DNA from 4 places in the Methylobacterium sp. D54C genome. Region 3 is predicted to be linked to each of the others. Evidence: predicted binding sites of a transcription regulator. Region 3 holds the regulator's gene; each other region holds the start of a gene.
The links. Region 3 encodes LexA, which represses DNA repair genes until DNA is damaged. Its sites were predicted from a motif close to TGTTCNNNNTGTGTTCNG; they were not measured.

Region 1 (4,208 bases), on a different contig from region 3:
AGCGTCGGCAAGATCGAGGACCTGCTCATCGCCGACGGCGGGACGCTCAAGGCCGTCGTGATCGACGTCGGCGGCTTCCTCGGCCTCGGCAGCAAGCTCATCGCGGTCGAGCCGGGCGCCCTCGTGCTGCGTCCCGGCGGCGACCGATTCTCGGCGGTCCTCAACATGGGCAAGGACACGGTGGCGGCGGCCCAGCCCTTCGACCCGGCCAAGGTGATCGCGCCGCCCCGATAAGGCGCGACCGAAACCCGTCTTTGCGAGCGCAGCGAAGCGATCCAGGGCAGCGCGACTTCGGTGGACGTGGCGCTGCTGGGTTGCTTCGCTCCGCTCGCAAAGACGGCGCGGGCGCCATCGACCGACGCGGCGAGGCCGCGCCGGCGCTCCGGCGTCAGATGTCGAGGTCGGCGCCCTCAGCGAAGGCCGCGCGCTCGCTGATGAAGGCGAAGCGCGCCTCGGGCTTGTTGCCCATCAGGCGCTCGACCGTGTCGCCGGTCGATTCCCGGGCCTCGTCCAGGACCGCGACGCGCAGCAATGTGCGCTTCCTCGGATCCATGGTGGTCTCCTTGAGCTGGGCCGGCATCATCTCGCCGAGGCCCTTGAACCGCCCGATCTCGACCTTGCCGCCCTTGAACACGGTCTTGACGATCCGCTCCCGATCCGCGTCGTCCCGGGCATAGGCCACCTTCGAGCCCTGCTGCAGCCGATAGAGCGGCGGGATCGCGAGGTAGAGGTGGCCGCGGTCGATCAGCCTCGGCATCTGGCGGTAGAAGAAGGTGATCAGCAGCGAGGCGATGTGGGCGCCGTCGACGTCGGCGTCCGTCATGATGATCACTTTCTCGTAGCGCAGGTCCGCCTCGCGGAAGGCCGAACCGGTGCCGCAGCCGAGCGCCAGGGTGAGATCCGAGATCAGCTGGTTGGCGCCGAGCTTGTCGCGCGAGGCCGAGGCGACGTTCAGGATCTTGCCGCGCAAGGGGAGGATCGCCTGGGTCGCCCGGTCCCGGGCCTGCTTGGCCGAGCCGCCGGCCGAGTCGCCCTCGACGATGAAGATCTCCGAGCCCGCGGTGCCGGCCGCCGAGCAGTCCGCGAGCTTGCCGGGCAGGCGCAGCTTGCGGGTCGCGCTCTTGCGGGCGACCTCCTTCTCCTGGCGGCGGCGCAGGCGCTCCTCGGCCCGGTCGATCACCCAGTCGAGCAGCTTGTTGGCCTGGGCCGGGGAGGCGGCGAGCCAGTGGTCGAAGGCGTCGCGCACCGCCGTCTCGACGATGCGCTGGGCCTCCACGGTGGCGAGCTTGTCCTTGGTCTGGCCCTGGAACTCCGGCTCGCGGATGAAGACCGAGAGCATCGACGCGCAGGTCGCCATGACGTCGTCGGTGGTCACCGCCGTCATGCGCTTGGCCTGGTTCACCCGCTCGGCGTGCTCGCGCAGGCCGCGCAGCAGGGCGACGCGCAGGCCCGCCTCGTGGGTGCCGCCCTCGGGCGTCGGGATCGTGTTGCAGTAGGAGTGCGAGATCCCGTCCTCGGCGACCATCCAGGCCACCGCCCATTCGAGCGACCCGTGCGAGCCCGGCTTGGTGATCTTGCCGGAGAACATGGCGTCGGTGACGAGTTCCTTCCCGTCGATGTCCCGGGCGAGGTAGTCGCGCAGCCCGTCGGGGAAGCGGTGCACCGCCTCGGCCGGCACGTCCTCCAGCCCCTCGAGGAGGGCCGGGGCGCAGCGCCAGCGGATCTCGACGCCGCCGAACAGGTAGGCCTTGGAGCGCGCCATCTTGAACAGGCGGCGCGGGTCGAATTTCAGCGAGCCGAAGATCTGGGCGTCCGGGTGGAAGCGCACGCGGGTGCCGCGGCGGTTCTGCACCCGGCCGACCAGTTCCAAGGCCCCTTGGGCATGACCGCGCGAGAAGGTCTGGCGGTAGAGGGTCTGGTTGCGCGCCACCTCGACCTCGAGCAGGTCGGAGAGCGCGTTCACCACCGAGATGCCGACACCGTGCAGGCCGCCCGAGGTCTCGTAGACCTTCGAGTCGAACTTACCGCCGGCGTGCAGCGTGGTCATGATGACCTCGAGCGCCGACTTGCCGGGGAATTTCGGGTGCGGGTCGACCGGGATGCCGCGGCCGTTGTCGGTCACCACGAGGGCGCCGGATTCCTCCAGCTCCACCTCGATGAAGCTGGCATGGCCGGCGACCGCCTCGTCCATCGAGTTGTCGATCACCTCGGCGAACAGGTGGTGCAGCGCCCGCTCGTCGGTGCCGCCGATATACATGCCGGGCCGGCGCCGGACGGGCTCCAGCCCCTCCAGCACCTCGATGTCGGAGGCGGTGTAGCCGCCCTCCGGCTCGGCGGCCGCGAGCGTCGCCACGGAGGCCGCCGAATCCAGCCGCCGCCGCGGCTCGGGCGGGCGGGCCGCCGCGCCCTTGCCGCCCGGCCCGAACAGGTCCCGCGCCGGATCGCTCACGCGCGGCCTCCGGGCGCGCGGCGTGTCGGCCGGCTCGGCTTCGCGCAGACGGGTCTTGGGACGGGTCTCGGGTCGTGGAGCATGCGCCTTCATCCCCGCATGATAGCGGAACAAAACATAAACATCAAAGCCGTTCGCCCTGCGGCGAGGCGGTCGCATCATCGCATGCTGCGCCGCCGCGAGCGAGGGCCGCGTCCGTGCCGGCACACGGTTCCGCGCGCCGGGCCGTCATCACGACGTTGCACAACAATGGGTTAAGGCTTTCTCGTGACCCGCATGCCCGGCTTCCACAGGCGACGCCCGGAACAGAACGGGACGATCGACGTTGGTGGCGGAGATAAATCTTGACCGTGGTCAGGGAGCCGCAGTCCATGAGCGACGCCGCGATCGAGGCCCGCCGCCTCACGTTGATCCGCTTCGAGCACGCGGCCGGCGCTGCCTTCGGCTGCGACGATGATGCGGCCGCAGTGCCGCCGGCCCGGGCGCTGATGAACTCCACCACCCTCGCGCTCGCGACCTTCGCGACGGCCGTGGCGGCGACGATCACCTACCTGGTCTGAACCCGATCGCTGACCGCAACCCGCGGTGAGGGGCGGCAACGCTGGCGCCGCCTCACCACGTCCTTGCGAGCGGAGCGAAGCAACCCAGTCGGCGCCACGTTCGAACGCCTCGCGCTGCACTGGATTGCTTCGCTCCGCTCGCAAGGACGGGCGGGCTTGCCGGCCCGCCTCAGCCTCGTCCACGAACGCTTCAGCCCGCGCTCGACGTCTTCGCCGCCGCCTTCTTGGCCGCAGGCTTCTTCGCGGCGGTCTTCTTCGCCGCCGGCTTGTCGCCGCTCGCGGCCCGCGCCGACCCTTTCCGGACCGCCCCGCGCTTCGGCGGCTTGCCGCCGCCCGCGGCGCGCTTGGCGTTCACCAGGGCGATCGCCTCGTCCAGGGTCAGCGCCTCGGCGCTCATCGTCTTCGGCAGCGTGGCGTTGACCTCGCCGTCCGTGACGTAGGGCCCGTACTTGCCGGCCTTGACCACGAGATCGCGGCCGCTGGCCTCGTCCTTGCCCAGTGGCCGGCCCGGATCGGCGGCCGGGCGGCCGCGTCCGCCGCCCTGCTCCTTGGCGACGATCAGGTCGATGGCGCGGTTAGCCCCGATCTCCAGCACGTCGTCGTCCTTGCCGAGATTGGCGTAGGTCTTCCCGTGCTGCACGTAGGGTCCGAACCGGCCGAGATTGGCCAGGATCGGCTCGCCGGTCTCGGGGTGGCGGGCCACCTCGCGCGGCAGCGCCAGCAGGGCCAGCGCCTTGTTGAGATCCACGTCCGAGGGGCTGAGCCCCTTGGGCAGCGACGAGCGCTTCGGCTTCTCGGCGCCCTTCTCGGCGGAGGCCTCGCCGAGCTGGAGGAACGGCCCGAAGCGGCCGTCGCGCAGCGTCACCGGCAGGCCGGTCGCGGGATCGTCGCCCAGCACCCGCACGCCCGGCTGGCCGCCCTCGGCCGAGGAGCCGTCCCCGTCGCCGTCGACGCCCGAGGCCGAGAGCTGCCGGGTGTACTTGCACTCCGGGTAGTTCGAGCAGCCGATGAAGGCGCCGAACTTGCCGAGCTTCAGCGACAGCTGGCCCGAGCCGCAGGTCGGGCAGGTGCGCGGGTTCGAGCCGTCGCCCTTGTCGGGGAAGATGTGCGGGCCGAGGAGGCCGTTCAGCGCCTCCAGCACGTCGGCGACGCGCAGCTCCTTGGTCTCACCGATCGCCGCGGAGAAGTCGCGCCAGAAG
Region 2 (4,208 bases), on a different contig from region 3:
TCGGCGGCGGCCTCGATCTTCCGCCCGTCGAGCAGCGCGACGAGTGGCCCCTCGGCGCCGAGGCGGCGCAGGTAGCGGCCGAGCGCCTCCGAGTCGGGGGCGGCGAGCGCCACCGGGCCGGAGAAGCGCAGCGGCGCCGTCTCGACCTGCCCGCTCGCCGTGACGGTGGACTCGGCCGGGCCGGTCACCGCGAAGCGGCGCAGCAGCAGGCCGCCGGCCCGCTCCAGGGTGCCGGTGAGGGCGAGGTTCGACCATTCCTCGCCGCCCAGCACGGCGCTGCCCACCGTGAGGTCGAGGTCGAGCATCGCCGGCAGGCTGCCCGTCGAGCGCGGCAGGCCGCGGGCGATCAGGTTCTGCCCCTCCGCCGAGGCCAGGAAGGCGTCGAGGTCGAGGCGGCGGGCGTCCAGGGTCAGGCCGGCGCGCCACTGGCGCAGGTCGAGCCGTCCGGTGCCGCCGAGCCGCAGGGCCCGGCCGCCGGGGTCGATGGCGAGGTCGACGGCCTCGAAGCGCACTTGCGTGCCCCGGGCCTTGAAGGTGCCGGCCAGCGAGAACGGCAGGTAGGCGCCGGCCGCCTGGGTCGGCGGCCCGACGACGAGGCGGGCGGAGCCCTCGGCCTCGACCTGGGCGCCGCCGGATTCGGCGGGGACGAGGCCGAACCGCGCGTCCGCCTCGAAGCGCGGCGCCGCGTCGCCGCCGCCGGAGATCTTGGCGGCGAGGCGCCCGTCCGGTCCCGGCGTGCCGCTGACCGCCCGGAACGGGACGCCGCCGCTCGTCCCTTCGATCCGCCAGGGCCCGACCAGGGCCGGCGCCTGCAGGCGCAGGTCCTGGACGTAGAGCTGGTCGGTCCGCCCGGTGGCGGCGACCTGCGTGGTGACGAGGAACTGCTGGATCTGCAGGTTCTCGATGGCGAGGTCGCGGTCGCGCAGGGCCCCGCCGAAATCGGGCGGCAGCTTCAGCGTGTCCGGGCCGGCGACCGGGAGCTTGATCTCGGCCCGGCCGATCCGGGTCTCGGTGAAGCGGAACTCGCCCTTCAGGAGCGGCGCGAGGGCGATCTCGGCCTTGACGAACCGGGCATCCAGGCTCGGGCGGTCCGGATCGGCGCCGAGGTGGAGGCGGTCGACGCGCAGCCGCGGCGAGGGCAGCAGGCGGACCTCGATCCGGCCGTCGGTCCGGACCGGAACGCCCAGGGACCGGGCGAGCGCCCGCTCGACGAGCCCGCGATGGGCCTGCCAGTCGACGAAGGGCGGGACCGCGAGCGCCGCCACGAGAACCAGGATGACGGCGCACGCCAGCGCGGTCAGAAGATCACGCAATGGTCCCGTTCCGCACCATCTCTGCGCGAGGCCGCGACCTCACCGGGCCGCCGTGCCCCGCGTGCCCCCGCGAGTCAGTCGCCACGGCCATAGCACGATAAGCCGCCGGGGGCGCCAGCGGCGATGCCACGGTCCCGAGCGGCGGTCGGAGCACGCGCGAGGTTCCTCGGGCATGCCGGGCCCGCGGCCTCCGGATCGCGCGGCCGGCCGCGGAGCGCGACGAGCCCGGAGGACGCGGATCACCCCGGTGCGGAAAGCCGCGCTTCATGGCTCCGCGCGCCCGCCGCGGCGCGAACGGCCTCGACGCCGTTCGCGATTTGGTCCAGGGAAGCGGGATGCAGAACCGCCCGCATCCGCAACCCACCGGGGACGGCGCGCCCGCCACGTCCATCGCCGCCCGCGCCATGGGCGCCCTCCGGCGCGACGCGGCCGGCTACCTCGAGGGGCTCAACCCCGAGCAGCGCCGCGCCGTCGAGACCACGGAGGGCCCGGTCCTGGTGCTGGCCGGGGCCGGCACCGGCAAGACCCGGGTGCTGACCACCCGCATCGCCCACCTGATCGCCACCAACCGGGCGCGCCCCTTCGACATCCTGGCGGTGACCTTCACCAACAAGGCCGCCCGGGAGATGAAGCACCGGATCGGCGCGCTGATCGGGCCGGCCGGCGAGGGCATGCCGTGGCTCGGCACCTTCCACGCCATCGGCACCAAGATCCTGCGCCGCCACGCCGAGCTGGTCGGGCTGAAATCCGACTTCACCATCCTCGGCACCGACGACCAGCTCCGGCTGATGAAGCAGGTCATCGCCGACCAGAACGTCGACGAGAAGCGCTGGCCGGCCCGCGCCCTGTCCCACGCCATCGACGGCTGGAAGAACCGCGGCCTCGGCCCCGAGCAGGTGCCCCCGGGCGAGGCCTCGGCCTTCGCGTTCGGCAAGGGCGGCGCCCTCTACACCGCCTACCAAGCCCGGCTCGCGACGCTGAACGCCGTCGATTTCGGCGATCTCCTGCTGCTCTGCCTCAAGCTCTGGCGGGAGAACCCCGACGTCCTGGCCAATTACCAGGACCGGTTCCGCTACATCCTCGTCGACGAGTACCAGGACACCAACGTCGCCCAGTACCTGTGGCTGCGCCTGCTGGCGCAGTCCCGGAAGAACATCGCCTGCGTCGGCGACGACGACCAGTCGATCTACGGCTGGCGGGGCGCCGAGGTCGACAACATCCTGCGCTTCGAGCACGACTTCCCGGGCGCGGTGGTGGTGCGGCTGGAGCGCAACTACCGCTCCACGGGCCACATCCTGGCCGCCGCCTCCGGGCTGATCGCCAGGAACGAGAGCCGCCTCGGCAAGACCCTGCGCACCGACGACGAGCCGGGCGAGCGCGTCACCGTGACGGGCGCGTGGGATTCGGAAGAGGAGGCGCGGATGCTCGCCGAATCGATCGAGTCCCTCCAGTCGAAGCAGCATCCCCTGTCGGAGATCGCCGTGCTGGTGCGGATCTCGGCGCAGATGCGCGAGATCGAGGACCGGTTCGTCCAGCTCGGGCTGCCCTACCGGGTCATCGGCGGCCCGCGCTTCTACGAGCGCGCCGAGATCCGCGACGCGCTGGCCTACCTGCGCGCCACCGTGAACGTCAGCGACGACCTCGCCTTCGAGCGGATCGTGAACACGCCCAAGCGCGGCCTGGGCGACGCCACCCTGCAGCAGCTCCACACCTACGGCCGCGCCAACCGGCTGCCTCTGCGCATCGCCGCCGCGCGCCTGTGCGAGACCGACGAGTTGAAGCCCCGGGTCCGCTCGACCCTGCGGGCGTTGACCGAGAGTTTCTCGCGATGGGCGCGGCTCGCGGAGACGCAGCCGCACAGCGAGGTCGCGCAGACCATCCTGGAGGAGTCCGGCTACACCGAGATGTGGCAGAAGGACCGCTCCGCCGACGCCGCCGGCCGGCTGGAGAACCTGAAGGAATTCGTCCGCTCGATGGAGGAGTTCCCTGACCTCGCGGCCTTCCTGGAGCACGTCTCCCTGGTGATGGAGGCCTCCGAGGCCGAGGGCGCCGAGCGGGTCTCGCTGATGACCCTCCACGCCGCCAAGGGGCTCGAGTTCGACACTGTGTTCCTCCCCGGCTGGGAGGACGGCCTGTTCCCGAACCAGCGCGCGCTCGACGAGAGCGGCCGGGCGGGCCTGGAGGAGGAGCGGCGCCTCGCCCATGTCGGGCTGACCCGGGCGCGCAAGCGCGCGAAGCTGTCCTTCGCGGTCAACCGGCGCATCCACGGCCTCTGGTCCTCGACCATCCCGTCCCGGTTCATCGACGAGTTGCCCGAGACGGCGGTCGACGTGGTCGAGGCCCCGGCGCACTTCTCCGCCGGCGCCTCGCGGTTCGACCGCAACCCGACGCCGTTCGGATCGAGCTACGGCACGCCGGGCTGGCAGCGCGCGCAGGCCAACACCGCGCCGGGCGGTCGGTCCGGGTTCGGATCGGGGTCCGGAGGCGGCTTCCGCTCGGCGGGCCCGGGCGGCCGGTCCGGGGGCCAGTCCGGTGGCCCCCGCCAGATCGACGGCGAGCTGATCGCCAAGTCGACGGGCGCGCCCTCGGCCTTCCAGGGCGGCCAGCGGGTCTTCCACACCAAGTTCGGCCCCGGAACGGTCGCGGCGGTCGACGGCAACAAGCTGACCGTTGACTTCGACAAGGCCGGCCGGAAGATGGTCCTCGACAGCTTCGTCCAGGCCGGATCGAGCTAGTCCCGCCGACCAAGCCCGGACGTGTCAGGGCGGCAGGGTCGGCCGGCTTCGCCCGCGCGGGCGGGGAGGATGGCGACCGTGCCGGATGCCGCGTTACCGCGACACCACCGTCCCGAACCTGATGCATCCGCGCCAGCCGCGCGGCTTTTTCGAAGCCCCT
Region 3 (4,208 bases):
GATGACGGGGCGGCGTGCCCCGCCGAGCGGCCGCTCAGTACTCGATCACGCCGTCGAGCGCGTAGTGCTTCACGGTCTTCCGGTTGGCGATCAGCTCGTCGACCGTGGGCTCGCCCTTGAGGGCGCGGGCGATGGCGAGTTTCGTGGCCTCGTAGTTGGTCCGGTAGAGGTCCTTCTGATCGAGGTTGTCGTCCTCGGCGCAGCGCTGATCGAGCCAGATCATGATGATCATGCACAGCTCGTCGAGCCCGTCCTTCGGCAGGATGCCCTCGATGATGCAGTCCACGATCGCGTCGCCGGTGGCGGCCTGGACCACGCCGCCGAGGAGCTCGGCATACTCGGCCGTGTGGATCGTGACCTTGGTGGTCATCATCGTGGCCGGGCGCACGAGCTGGTTGAGGTCGCGCACCACGAACATCCGCGTGTGGCCCTGGACCTGCCCCATCATCGACGCGAAGGCCTGACCGACCGGGCCGCGCACCGAGCCGATCAGCACCTCCGGCATGGCGTCGGTGTACTGGCCCTCGGCCGCCAGCACCGTGGCCTCGCCCGTGCGGAACCAGATCTCTTGCATGTTCGAACTCCACCTGATCGGAGCCAGCGGGAGACATCATCGGCGGCCTCGCGTCAATCGCCCCGAAGCCGGCCCCCATCCCGGCCGCCCCTGCCCTCGCCCGCGCCGCGGCGCGGGCGCAGCCCCGTGCCGCCCCGTGTCGCCGCGATGCGGCCGCCGGCATCCGCGACGGCGCGCATCTTCACCCCTGCGCGGCCTGTGGCCTTGAGGAACGCGGACAGGCGAGGCAGGGAAGACCGGAGCGTGGCTCCGGGAGCGGTCCCGGGCCTGGCCGTTCCGGTGGGCGCGCGGCGCCGTGCCGGGCATGCGGGAGGAACACGATGGCGGAGAGCACGGACCGGGGCTCCGGCTGGAGCCTTCAGGCGAGCGCCGTGCCCGACGGGGTGCGCCTGGAACTCGCCCTCGCCGACCTCGGCGGTGCGCCGGTCACCGCCGCGATCGTGCTCGACCGGACGGAGGCCCGGGCCTTCGCCCGCGCCCTGCTGGCCGCCGCCGGCGACGCCGCGGAGCGGACCTTCCCGAAGCCGGGCGCCTGAGGACGCGCCGCCGGCCGGTCAGCGCACGCCGAGGCCCGGATTGCGGCCCGGCAGGCGGGGGACCACGGTGCCGCGCTTCTCGATCGGCGCGTCGCAGGCGTAGGCGAACTCGGTCTTCAGCGGATCGAACACGGTCTCGCCGGTGATCCGGCAATCCTCGCGCACGGTCTCGTCGAGATAGGCCCGGGCGGCGGTGCGGAAGCGCTTCACCCGGGTGGCGCCCGGCTCCGGATCGATCCGGACCTCGCTCAGGTTGCAGCCGGTATACTCGCGCAGGGCGTTGGACACGATCAGCATCCGGCGCAGCTGCCGGTTGTCGTAGACCTCGTAGGGCTCCTTGCAGCCGATCGTGACGACCTGGGGAGTGAGCGCCACGTAGTTCCGCGAGATGTAGGAGAATCCGGTGGTGCAGCCGGCAAGGCCGAGGGCGGCGAGGCCGAGGGGCAGCAGAGCTGCGGGTCGTCGCATCCTCGTCATTCCAAGAGGGTCCCAGCCCGCGCCCCGGATCCGCCGCCTTCCCGGCGGGGCGCCGCGATGCATTGAAACGGCTCCGCTTGCGCCGTCAATGCGTTTCTCGACCTTCTCCCGCGGGCGCGCCGCGGAGCGCCGGGCCGAGCGGTGCCGCTCTTGCGGAACACTTGCGGAACGTTTAACCTGTTCGTGATTTGTTTCGGAGACCGTCACGTGGCGGTCCGCCAAGCCGCGAGTCCCCCGTCGATGCTCACGCGCAAGCAGCTGGACCTCCTGCGATTCATCCAGAGCCGGATGCAGGAATGCGGTGTCCCGCCGTCGTTCGACGAGATGAAGGATGCCCTCGATCTCAAGTCGAAATCCGGCATCCACCGGCTGATCACGGCGCTCGAGGAGCGCGGCTTCCTCCGGCGCCTCCCGAATCGGGCGCGCGCCATCGAGGTGATCCGGATCCCCGAGAGCCTGACCCAGGCCGCTCCGGCGACTCAGGCCCCCGCCGAGCCGCGCCGCTTCACGCCGAGCGTGGTCGAGGGCGGTAAGTCCAAGCAGCCGCCGGCCCCGGCGAGCACGCGGATGATCGACGAGTCCGGCCGCGCCATCTCGATCCCGGTCATGGGCCGGATCGCGGCCGGTACGCCCGTCTCGGCGATCCAGAACCAGAGCCACGCCATCACCCTGTCGCCGGACTTCGTGGCCGGCGGCGAGCACTACGCCCTCGAGGTGCGTGGCGACTCGATGGTCGAGGCGGGCATCCTGGACGGCGACCTCGTGGTCATCCGCAAGCAGGAGACGGCCAATACCGGCGACATCATCGTGGCGCTGATCGACGACGAGGAGGCGACGCTCAAGCGCCTGCGCCGCCGCGGCTCGTCGATCGCCCTCGAGGCCGCCAACCCGGCCTACGAGACCCGCGTGCTCGGGCCCGACCGGGTCCGGATCCAGGGCCGCCTCGTGAGCCTCGTCCGCCGTTACTGAAGCGGCTCGGCCGGCGCGTCGCCGGGGGCGAGGTCTCCGCCCGGCGCGGCGTCGGCCTCCGGCGTCGCGGCGACCCCGTCCTCCGCGGGGCGGTCGCCCGGCTCCGCGGTGACCGGCCGCGGCGGTCTGGGCCCGCGCCCGGCGGCCGGCCGCCAGGGCACGGCGCGGCCGTCGTCCCGGGCGTAGCGCGCGGCGAAGCCGTCGCCATCGGTCCGGAGGGCCACGGCCCCGCGGGCGGCGAGGACGCGCCGGTCGATCACCAGCGGCCCCGTGCAGGTAGGCGGCGCCGCGAGGCCCGTGATCAGCACCGCGGCGCGGGCGCAATCCTCCGGGAAGGCCCGCCGGTCCCGGACCAGGGCGACCGCCCGCCCGTCCGGCAGCCGGGCGGTGCAGCCGAGCCGGTCGCAGCGCCCGCTGCCCGACCGGACGATCAGCGCCGCGGACCGCCGCCCGTCGCCGTCCGCCTTCAGCCACTGCTCGAGGACGAAGCCCGAAGGGCTGCCGAGGGCCGCGAGCCGCCCGTCCGGGCCCCGCACCGCGGCCCCCGCGCCCTGCCGGTCGACGTAGAGGTCGTAGTGGTCGGGCCGGGCCGCGAGGACGAGCCCGAGCAGGACCGGCGGCACGGCGAGCCAGCGCAGGCGCGAGGCCGGCAGCGTCCCCAGCAGCAGGCCGGCGGTCAGCAGGGCTAGCGCCCCGGCGCCGAAGGCCGGCAGCACCAGGACCGCCCGCTCGAACCCGGCGATCCAGTCCGAGATCGCCAGCATCCCGGCCACCGCCTGCCCCATCAGCCACCAGACCGGCCGGTCGAGGGCGAAGGGATAGGCGAGGCAGCCGATCACCGCGGCGGGCATCACCACCAGGGAGACGAGCGGCAGGGTCAGGGCGTTGCCGACGAGGCCGAAGGGCTGGACCGTCTGGAAGTGGTAGGTGGCGAAGGGGGCCGTCGCGACCTGCGCCACCAGGGTCGTGGCCAGGGTCCCGGTGATCGCCGACAGGCCGGTCCCGACGAGCCGCCCGATCCGCCCGGCCCCCGGGCGCACGAGCAGCCGCCCGTCGATCAGCCGCGCGCAGGCGATCAGCCCGGCCACGGCGCCGAAGGACATCTGGAAGCTCGGGCCGAGCAGGCCCTCCGGCTCCCGGGCGAGCGCGATCAGCGCCGCGAGGGCGAGGTTGCGCATCGACAGGGCCGGCCGGTCCACCAGGATCGCGCCCAGCATGATCAGGGTCATGATCAGCGAGCGCTCGGCCGCGATGTCCCAGCCCGAGAAGGCGCAGTAGGCGGTGACGCCGACCATGGCGAAGCCGGCCGCGATCTTCTTGATCGGCCAGAGCAGCGCGCAGAGCGGCACCGCGGCGAGGAGCGCCCGCACCAGCCAGAACACCACGCCGGCGGCCAGCACCATGTGGAGGCCCGAGATCGACACCACGTGGTAGATGCCGGCGGCGCGGAGCGCGTCGTTGGTGGCCGGCCCGATGAGGCCGCGCTTGCCCGTCACCAGGGCCGCCGCCACCGCACCCGCCTGGCCGCCGGCGGCCTCCGCGATCCGGCGCGTGAGCCCGTTGCGCGCCGCGTCGAGCGCAGCGGCGAGCCGCAGGCCCAGCGGCGGCGGCCCGGACGGTTCCCGGACGGTGACGGTGCCGATCAGCGAGCC
Region 4 (4,208 bases), on a different contig from region 3:
GAAGCCCTTCTCGAACCTCACCATCGTGGTTCGCGAAGTCCGCCAAGCCGAAGCGGCTTGAGGAGGATCTGATGGGTCAGAAAGTCAACCCGATCGGTCTCCGGCTCGGCATCAACCGGACCTGGGATTCCCGCTGGTTCGCCAACAAGGGCGACTACGCGAAGCTCATGCACGAGGACGTCGCGATCCGCGCCGCCCTCATGAAGCAGCTCAAGCAGGCGGCGGTCTCCAAGATCGTCATCGAGCGCCCGCACCGGAAGTGCCGGGTCACCATCCACTCGGGTCGTCCGGGCGTGGTGATCGGCAAGAAGGGCGCGGACATCGAGAAGCTGCGCAAGCTCGTCGGCACGATGACGAAGGCCGACGTGACCATCAACATCGTCGAGGTGCGCAAGCCCGAGATCGACGCCACCCTGGTGGCCGACTCGATCGCCCAGCAGCTCGAGCGCCGCGTCGCCTTCCGGCGCGCCATGAAGCGGGCCGTGCAGTCGGCCATGCGTCTGGGCGCCGAGGGCATCCGGATCAACTGCTCGGGCCGTCTCGGCGGCGCCGAGATCGCCCGCCAGGAATGGTACCGCGAGGGCCGCGTCCCGCTGCACACGCTGCGCGCCGACGTCGACTACGGCACCGCGACGGCGTTCACGACCTACGGGACCTGCGGCATCAAGGTGTGGGTGTTCAAGGGCGAGATCCTCGAGCACGACCCGATGGCCCAGGACAAGAAGGCCCAGGAAGAGGGCGGCCGCTCTGGCGGACGCCGTGAGCGCGATGGCGAGGGCGGCCGCGAGCGCGGACGCCGCGAGCGCGAGCACGCGTAAGGTAGGAAGCCATGCTGCAACCGAAAAAGACCCGCTTCCGCAAGCAGTTCAAGGGCCGCATCCACGGTGCGGCCAAGGGCGGCTTCGAGCTGAACTTCGGCCAGTTCGGCCTGAAGGCGGTCGAGCCCGAGCGCGTCACCGCCCGCCAGATCGAGGCGGCCCGCCGCGCGATCACCCGCGAGATGAAGCGCCAGGGCCGCGTCTGGATCCGGGTGTTCCCGGACGTCCCGGTGTCGTCGAAGCCGACCGAGGTCCGCATGGGCTCCGGTAAGGGCGCCCCGGATTACTGGGCGGCCCGGGTCCATCCCGGCCGGATCATGTTCGAGGTCGACGGCGTTGCCGAGAACATCGCCAAGGAGGCGCTCCGCCTCGGCGCCGCGAAGCTCCCGATCCGCACGCGGGTCGTCCAGCGCATCGCCGACTGAACGGAGGATATCGTGAAGTCGACCCAGAGACTGTCTGATCTGAAGGCGCTGTCGCCGGATCAGCTGAATGACGAGCTGATCAACCTCAAGAAGGAGCAGTTCAACCTGCGCTTCCAGGGGGCCACCGGCCAGCTCGAGAACGTCGCCCGCGTCCGCGAGGTCCGTCGCGACATCGCCCGTGTCCGGACTCTGCAGCGTTCCAAGACGCTGCAGCAGGCCAAGGGCTGAGGCGGGTTTTAGGAGACAACCATGCCGAAGCGCATCCTGCAGGGCACCGTCGTCAGCGACAAGGGTGAGAAGACCATCGTGGTGAAGGTGGAGCGCCGCTTCACGCACCCGGTGATGAAGAAGACCGTGCGGCGGTCGAAGAACTACCACGCGCACGACGAGGGCAACGTCGCCAAGGTCGGGCAGACGGTGTTCATCGAGGAGTGCCGTCCGTTCTCCAAGACCAAGACCTGGAAGCTGGTCGAGGGCGAGGCCGCCCAGGCCGAGGCCGGCGAGGCCGCCTGATCCCGGGATCCCGGCGGCTGCGGTCTCCGCGTCCGCCAGATCCCGGCCCGCGGCGTCGCGGGATGGTGCCCCCTCTGGGGTGACCATCCCGGGGATGCCCGGCGACCGGTACGACGAACGCCCGGACGCAATTCGACTCGCGAGAGCCGGATTCGTGCCGGGCGTCGTCGTTTTCGGCCGCATGTCTGGCGGTTGGGTCCCGGTCGCCGGCGGGCCGAGCCTGCTGCGGGACCGCGGGAGGCGTCGCCATTGCGGCTGGCGGTCGTCCCGTTCGGCGCGTTGTGTCGGCATTCGTACGCGGCTTGGCGGCCGATTACCGGATTGGATTGCTGTCGCGGGGCATCCGGGTGTCGAGCCGGGATTTCGTGACTTGCGTGCAGCAAAACCGCGTTCCGGCCTTGCTGGTTGAGAACAAAACGGGTACATAGAGGCGGTGGCGACGCGCGTTGTGAACTGCGTCCAACCCCTTCATAAGGAGCCCGCCAGATGGCCCAGCCCGCATTGAAAGTGGTCGACATGCCCCCGGTGGACAAGGACAAGTCCAAGGCGATCGACGCCGCCCTGTCTCAGATCGAGCGCGCCTTCGGCAAGGGCTCGATCATGCGGCTCGGCAAGAGCGACAAGGTCCAGGAGGTCGAGACCGTCTCGACCGGCTCGCTGGGCCTCGACATCGCGCTCGGCGTCGGCGGCCTTCCCCGCGGCCGCGTGATCGAGATCTACGGTCCCGAATCGTCCGGCAAGACGACGCTGGCGCTCCACACGATCGCGGAGGCCCAGAAGAAGGGCGGCGTCTGCGCGTTCGTGGACGCCGAGCACGCCCTCGACCCGGTCTACGCCCGCAAGCTCGGCGTGAACCTCGACGACCTGCTGATCTCTCAGCCCGACACGGGTGAGCAGGCGCTCGAGATCACCGACACGCTGGTGCGCTCGGGCGCCATCGACGTGCTGGTGGTCGATTCGGTGGCCGCGTTGACCCCGCGGGCCGAGATCGAGGGCGAGATGGGCGAGAGCCAGCCGGGCCTCCAGGCCCGCCTGATGAGCCAGGCCCTGCGCAAGCTGACCGGCTCGATCTCGCGCTCGAACTGCATGGTCATCTTCATCAACCAGATCCGGATGAAGATCGGCGTCATGTACGGCAGCCCCGAGACGACCACGGGCGGCAACGCCCTCAAGTTCTACGCCTCGGTGCGCCTCGATATCCGCCGCATCTCGACGCTCAAGGACCGCGACGAGGCGATCGGCAACCAAGTCCGCGTCAAGGTGGTGAAGAACAAGGTCGCGCCGCCCTTCAAGCAGGTCGAGTTCGACATCATGTTCGGCGAGGGCGTGTCGAAGGTCGGCGAGCTGATCGACCTCGGCGTGAAGGCCGGGATCGTCGAGAAGTCGGGCGCCTGGTTCTCGTACAACAGCCAGCGCCTCGGCCAGGGCCGCGAAAACTCGAAGGGCTTTCTGCGCGACAACCCGAAGATCGCGGCCGAGATCGAGGGCTCGATCCGGCAGAATTCCGGTCTGGTCGCCGAGAAGATCTTGGAGAACGCCGCGCCGACGGCGGACGATCTCGACGAGGGCGAGGCCTAGGCTGCGCCGCCGCGGGCCGGCGACGGCGCGCGGCGGACCTTGCGACGTTCGAAGATGCGCGGCCCCGGAGTCTCTCCGGGGCCGCTCTTCGTTGAGCGACGGTGACCGGACGCGACGGGCCGGTCAGTCCGCCATCGTCTTCTTCACGGTCTCGACGAGCTGCTTCAGGCTGAAGGGCTTGGGCAGGAAGTTGAAGGTCTCACCCTCGGGCAGGTTCTTGCGGAACGCGTCCTCGGCGTAGCCGGACACGAAGATCACCTTCAGGTCGGGCTGATGCTTGCGCACCTCCCGCAGGAGCGTCGGGCCGTCCATCTCGGGCATGACCACGTCGGAGACGACGAGATCGATGGTCTGCGCGCCCTCGCGGACGATCGCCAGGGCCTCGAGGCCCGAGGCCGCCTCCAGCACCGTGTAGCCGCGGGCCGAGAGCGCCCGGCTGTTGACTGCCCGCACCGGGTCCTCGTCCTCGACGAGCAGGATGGTCCCCTGCCCCGTATGATCGGCGGCGGGCTTGCGCGGCGCCGGCTTGTCGACCTTGGCGGGCGGCGTCTCCCCGTTCGGCACAGCGGCGTCGCCGCCCGCGGCCGGCGCGGTGACCGGCTTGGCTTCCGACCCGGAATCGGGATGGGCGGTGGTGGAGGCCGGCGCGAGCGGCTCCGCGCGCGGCAGTGCCGGCTCGACCGCCGCGACCGGCACCTCCTCGGGCTCCGCAACGGGCACGTGACGCGGCAGGTAGATGCGGAAGGCCGTGCCCTCCCCGACCTTCGACTGCACGTCGATGGTGCCGCCGGACTGCTTGACGATGCCGAACACCGTCGAGAGCCCGAGGCCGGTGCCCTTGCCGATCTCCTTGGTGGTGAAGAACGGCTCGAAG

Region 1: a site for LexA is predicted at 2,556-2,573, ahead of parE (DNA topoisomerase IV subunit B). Genes of this name have one in related genera too.
Region 2: a site for LexA is predicted at 1,621-1,638, ahead of ACLBYB_RS06070 (ATP-dependent helicase). Genes of this name have one in related genera too.
Region 4: a site for LexA is predicted at 2,164-2,181, ahead of recA (recombinase RecA). Genes of this name have one in related genera too.

What each region holds. Positions count from the first base shown of each region.
Region 1 is NZ_JBKFAK010000023.1:59,406-63,613, forward strand. Features, by position in the region: gene ACLBYB_RS27195 (PRC-barrel domain-containing protein) at 1-234, shown strand, start outside; gene parE (DNA topoisomerase IV subunit B) at 389-2,449, opposite strand; gene ACLBYB_RS27205 (hypothetical protein) at 2,821-3,009, shown strand; gene topA (type I DNA topoisomerase) at 3,200-4,208, opposite strand, start outside.
Region 2 is NZ_JBKFAK010000002.1:162,682-166,889, reverse strand. Features, by position in the region: gene ACLBYB_RS06075 (AsmA protein) at 1-1,313, opposite strand, end outside; gene ACLBYB_RS06070 (ATP-dependent helicase) at 1,649-4,048, shown strand.
Region 3 is NZ_JBKFAK010000005.1:94,988-99,195, forward strand. Features, by position in the region: gene fae (formaldehyde-activating enzyme) at 35-574, opposite strand; gene ACLBYB_RS13870 (hypothetical protein) at 895-1,110, shown strand; gene ACLBYB_RS13875 (hypothetical protein) at 1,129-1,578, opposite strand; gene lexA (transcriptional repressor LexA) at 1,828-2,556, shown strand; gene ACLBYB_RS13885 (ComEC/Rec2 family competence protein) at 2,550-4,208, opposite strand, start outside.
Region 4 is NZ_JBKFAK010000009.1:175,034-179,241, reverse strand. Features, by position in the region: gene rplV (50S ribosomal protein L22) at 1-61, shown strand, start outside; gene rpsC (30S ribosomal protein S3) at 72-818, shown strand; gene rplP (50S ribosomal protein L16) at 830-1,243, shown strand; gene rpmC (50S ribosomal protein L29) at 1,256-1,471, shown strand; gene rpsQ (30S ribosomal protein S17) at 1,493-1,756, shown strand; gene recA (recombinase RecA) at 2,273-3,334, shown strand; gene ACLBYB_RS19205 (ATP-binding protein) at 3,458-4,208, opposite strand, start outside.